Regions from separate parts of the Streptomyces profundus genome, predicted to be linked through region 1. Evidence: riboswitches for the same ligand, from Rfam matches in the RefSeq annotation. Region 1 holds a riboswitch; the other holds the start of a gene.
The links. A riboswitch is a leader RNA that binds a small molecule or an ion and turns the genes downstream of it on or off. The one in region 1 is predicted to bind S-adenosylmethionine.

Region 1 (2,386 bases):
CAGCCGCCGCACCAACGGCTGGGCGCAGAACATCCCCGAGCGGACGCCGATCCCGTAGCGGTCGGAGAGCGCCCGCGCCAACGCGGCGCTGTCCCAGCCATCCACCGTGAACGACACCACCGCGACCCGCTCCGACTCCCCGCCGAACAGCGACAGTTCGGCCACCGCCGGCAGCCGCGCCAGGCCCGCGCGCAGCGCCCCGAACAGCTCCCGTTCCCTGGCCACGAGGCCGTCGTAGCCGGGTCCCTCCGTCAGCGCCCGGCAGGCGGCGGCGATCGCGAAGGCGCCGATCACATTGGGCGAGCCGGCCTCGTGCCGCGCCTCGCCTTCCGCCCACTCGACGCGCACCCCCGCACGCGGATCCCGCGCGACCACGCGGGTGGCGCCGCCGCCCGCCAGATAGGGCGGCGCAGCCGCGAGCCAGTCAGCGCGCCCCGCGAGCACCCCGGCGCCGAACGGCGCGTACAGCTTGTGCCCGGAGAACGCCACCCAGTCCACGTCGAGCTCCGCGACACTGACCGGCCGGTGGGGCACCAACTGGGCGGCGTCCAGCACGATTCGGGCGCCGAGCCGGTGCGCGACCGACGTCAACTCCGCCACCGGCCACAGCTCGCCCGTGACATTGGAGGCGCCGGTGACACAGAGCAGCTTCGGCCCCTCGGGCGCCGCGGCCAGCGCGGTCTCCACCGCGCGCACGGCCAGCTCCGGCGCCCGGGGCGTCGGCAGATAGGTCACGGCGTGGCCGTGTCGAGCCCACGGCAACAGGGCCGCGTGGTGCTCGGTCTCGAAGACGAAGACCCGGGTACCGGCGGGCAACGAGGCGGCGAGCAGGTTCAACGAGTCCGTGGTCGACCGGGTGAACCACAGCTGGTCGTCCGGGCGGCAGTCGAGGAACCCGGCCACCGTGGCCCGGCTGCGCTCGAACAACTCGGTGGAGAGCCGCGACAGATGGCCGGCGCCCCGATGCACGCTGCCATAGAGCGGCGCGTAGGCGGCGACCTCGTCCCAGACCCGACGCAGCACCGGGGCGCTGGCCGCGTAGTCGAGGGCGGCGTAGCCGATCTCGCCGCCGCCGGCGATCGGCGCCCTCACGTCGGCGCTGAGCACGGCATGCGGATCGGCGTCGTCCGACGGCGGGGCGGAGACGAGGGCAGGGGAAGGCGAAGTACAGGTGGTCATGACGAGATCTCCGGGCAGGACTCGGCGGAGTGAACAGCCACGGCACCGCCGCGACCGAAAAGAGACAGGGCGAGAGGGGGAGCCGACGCTCCTAGGACATTCGCTGACGCACGAGAACTCCAATGGGCCGCACTTGCCGTGAACCCTGCTGTCCACGGCCCGGTCATCACCCGGGGCACCCCGCCGCGACGGAGGGTTGCCGGACAGCGGGCCGGGGCCCAGTTCGCTGTCACTCGTGACCTTGCCGGGATTCTGTCATACCGGCGCGCCGGGCGGTAGCCGGGGCCCGTCCCCGGGGGGACCGCCGCGGCGTTGACGCGTGTCCGACGTGCCCGGCACCGCCGGGGCGGCCATGCTCCAGGAGTGACCCCCGCCCCGCACGAAGGGAACGACGGCATGAGCAGCTCGACCCCCACGCCCCAGGGAACGCGCGTCGCGCTTGTCACCGGCGGCTCAGGCGGCATCGGCCGCGCCTGTGCCCGGCGGCTCGCCGGGGACGGCGTCGCCGTCGGCGTGCACTACGCCGGCAACAAGGCCCGGGCGGACGGCGTGGTCGAGGAGATCACCTCGGCCGGCGGGCGGGCCGTCGCCGTGGGCGGGGACATCGCCGACGAGGTGGCCATGCGCGCCGCCTTCGACGAGGTCGAGAACGCCTTCGGCGGCCTCGACGTCCTCGTGAACACCGCCGGCGTCATGCTGCTGGCGCCCGTCACCGAACTGGACCTCGACGACCTCGACCGGATGCACCGCACCAACATCAGGGGCGCCTTCATCGTCTCCCAGCAGGCCGCCCGCCGGCTCAGGCGCGGCGGCGCGATCATCAACCTCTCGTCCAGCGTCAGCCGCGCCCAGTTCCCGAACTACGCCGGCTATGTGGCGAGCAAGGCCGCGGTCGAGGGCATGACGTTGATCCTGGCGCGCGAGCTGCGCGGCAAGGACATCACCGTCAACGCCGTGGCCCCCGGGCCGACGGCGACGCCGCTCTTCCTCGACGGCAAGGACCAGGGGACCATCGACAACCTGGCGAACGCCGTCCCGTTGGAACGCCTCGGCCAGCCCGAGGACATCGCCGAGACCGTCGCCTTCCTCGCCGGCCCGGCCCGCTGGGTCAACGGGCAGACGTTGTTCACCAACGGCGGCCTCGTCTGACCCCACGGCGGAACGCGCCCCCGGACGGGCCGAGTTGATGACTGGCGCGGCGGGCGCC
Region 2 (2,386 bases), 3.2 Mb from region 1:
AGGTTCGGACGGATGGTCGCGGACGGGCCGGTGGTCGGTGCCACCGCGTCCAGGGTCTTCAGGCCGTCGCCGGTGTTGAGGACGACGGTGGTCGCCTCCGGGTCGAGCAGCCCGGCGGCCAGCAGCTTGCGGGTCACGCCGACGGTGACGCCGCCGGCGGTCTCGGCGAAGATGCCCTCGGTCCTGGCCAGCAGCTTGATGGCGGCCACGATCTGCTCGTCGTCCACGTCCTCGACCGCGCCGCCGGTGCGCCGGGCGATGTCCAGCACATAGGGGCCGTCGGCCGGGTTGCCGATGGCGAGGGATTTGGCGATGGTGTCCGGTTTCACCGGGCGGACCACGTCATGGCCCTCGCGGAAGGCGCGGGAGACGGGGGAGCAGCCTTCGGCCTGGGCGCCGAAGATCTTGTAGGGACGGTCCTCGACCAGGCCGAGCTTGATCAGCTCTTTCAATCCCTTATCGATCTTGGTCAGTTGTGAACCGGAAGCGATCGGGATCACCAGTTGGCCGGGCAGTTTCCAGCCCAGTTGTTCACAGATCTCGTAGGCGAGCGTCTTGGAACCCTCGGCGTAGTAAGGCCGCAGGTTCACGTTGACAAAGCCCCAGCCCTCGCCGATCGGATCGCCGATCAGCTCGCTGCAGAACCGGTTGACATCGTCGTAGGTGCCCTCGATGGCGACCAGCTCGCCGCCGTAGACGGCGGCCATCACCACCTTGCCCTGCTCCAGATCGTGCGGGATGAACACGCAGGACCGCAGGCCCGCCCTGGCAGCCGCCGCGCCCACGGCGCCGGCGAGGTTGCCGGTCGACGAGCAGGAGAGGGTGGTGAACCCGAAGGCGCGCGCCGCCTCCACCGCGTTCGCCACCACCCGGTCCTTGAACGAGTGGGTCGGGTTGGCGGAGTCGTCCTTGATGTACAGGCCGCCCGTGACGCCCAGTTCGGCGGCCAGCCGGTCGGCCCGGACCAGCGGGGTGCAGCCCGGGTTGAGGTTGGGCTTCTCGGCCACATCGGCCGGCACCGGCAGGAGCGGCGCGTAGCGCCAGATGCTGTTGGGGCCCGACTCGATGGTGCGGCGCAGCGCCTCGGGATCGCCGCTTGGCAGGTCGTAGGCGACCTCAAGCGGCCCGAAACAGGACGCGCAGGCGAAGATCGGCCCGAGCGGGAAGCGTTCGCCGCACTCGCGACAGGAGAGCGCGGCGGCGGGTCCGAGATCGACGTCGGAGCCTGAGGAACCGGGGGAGCCGGAGGTTTCGGCGGACTCGTCGGCGTTGGCCGAGGTGAGTACAGACATGGGTACGAGGCCCTTCTCCTCATCTTCCCCGTGGCGGCTCTCGCCACAGGACGGAATTGGCACCTGCCCCACCGGAGAGCCTCGTGCTGTCACGAGATCCGGTGGAAGGGTTGCCGGGGCTTCAACGGGCCGTTCCCTCTGCCCCTCTGGATGAGCGGTATGCGGTTGTCGGTATGTGGTTGTCAACGCGGTCCCGATATGCGGAGGACACCTGCGCTGTTCGAGACTGTAACGGACAGCCCGCACAATGGCTCGGGCCGTCCGCTCCGCGAGACGACCCGAGCAGGTGGCCAGAAAACCCGGCGGCAGCGGGTTGGGCCACCCCAGGAAGGGGCAGACGCGGCCATACGGATGCAAATGTGGCTGAATCGAACAGGAGCGACATTCGTGCTGGAAGAGGCAGAGAAGTGGCTGAGCCGCCGGTCCTGGGGCGTCACTGACCGCTCGATGGCGCAACTGCTGCACGCCAAGCGTGCGGCGGGAGCGGCCGGCAGCATCAGCGTGGTTCTCCCCGCGCTCAACGAGGAGACCACGGTGGGTGCCATCGTGGAAGCGCTGCGGCGCGACCTGATGGAGGACGTGCCACTGATCGACGAGCTACTCGTGGTGGACTCGGGGTCCACCGACCGCACCTCGGAGGTGGCCGCGGCGGCGGGCGCCAAGGTCGTGCACCGGGACGAGATACTGCCCCGCGTGCCGACCCTCCCCGGCAAGGGCGAGGTCCTCTGGCGGTCGCTGCTGGCGACCAGTGGGGAGATCATCTGTTTTGTCGACGCCGACCTGCGGGACTTCGACTCCCGCTTCGTCTCGGGCACCCTCGGCCCGTTGCTCACCGAGCCGGACGTGCAGCTGGTCAAGGCCATGTACGACCGTCCGCTCGGCGACCAGCCGTCCGGCGCCCGCCAGGGCGGCCGGGTCACGGAGCTGGTCGCCCGACCGCTGCTGAACCTGCACTGGCCGCAGCTGGCCGGCGTGGTCCAGCCGCTGGGCGGTGAGTACGCGGCCCGCAGATCGCTGCTGGAGCGGCTCCCGTTCCCCGTCGGCTACGGCGTGGAGCTGGGCCTGCTGATCGACACGCTCAACGTGGCGGGGCT

Region 2: it holds a riboswitch for S-adenosylmethionine, as region 1 does, so the genes downstream of both, thrC (threonine synthase) here and K4G22_RS29670 (aminotransferase class V-fold PLP-dependent enzyme) in region 1, are expected to answer to the same signal.

Annotation. Positions count from the first base shown of each region.
Region 1 is NZ_CP082362.1:7,074,222-7,076,607, forward strand. It holds gene K4G22_RS29670 (aminotransferase class V-fold PLP-dependent enzyme) at 1-1,179, opposite strand, end outside; SAM riboswitch class IV at 1,304-1,420, opposite strand; gene K4G22_RS29675 (SDR family oxidoreductase) at 1,576-2,328, shown strand.
Region 2 is NZ_CP082362.1:3,898,925-3,901,310, reverse strand. It holds gene thrC (threonine synthase) at 1-1,292, opposite strand, end outside; SAM riboswitch class I at 1,309-1,449, opposite strand; gene K4G22_RS17225 (glucosyl-3-phosphoglycerate synthase) at 1,680-2,386, shown strand, end outside.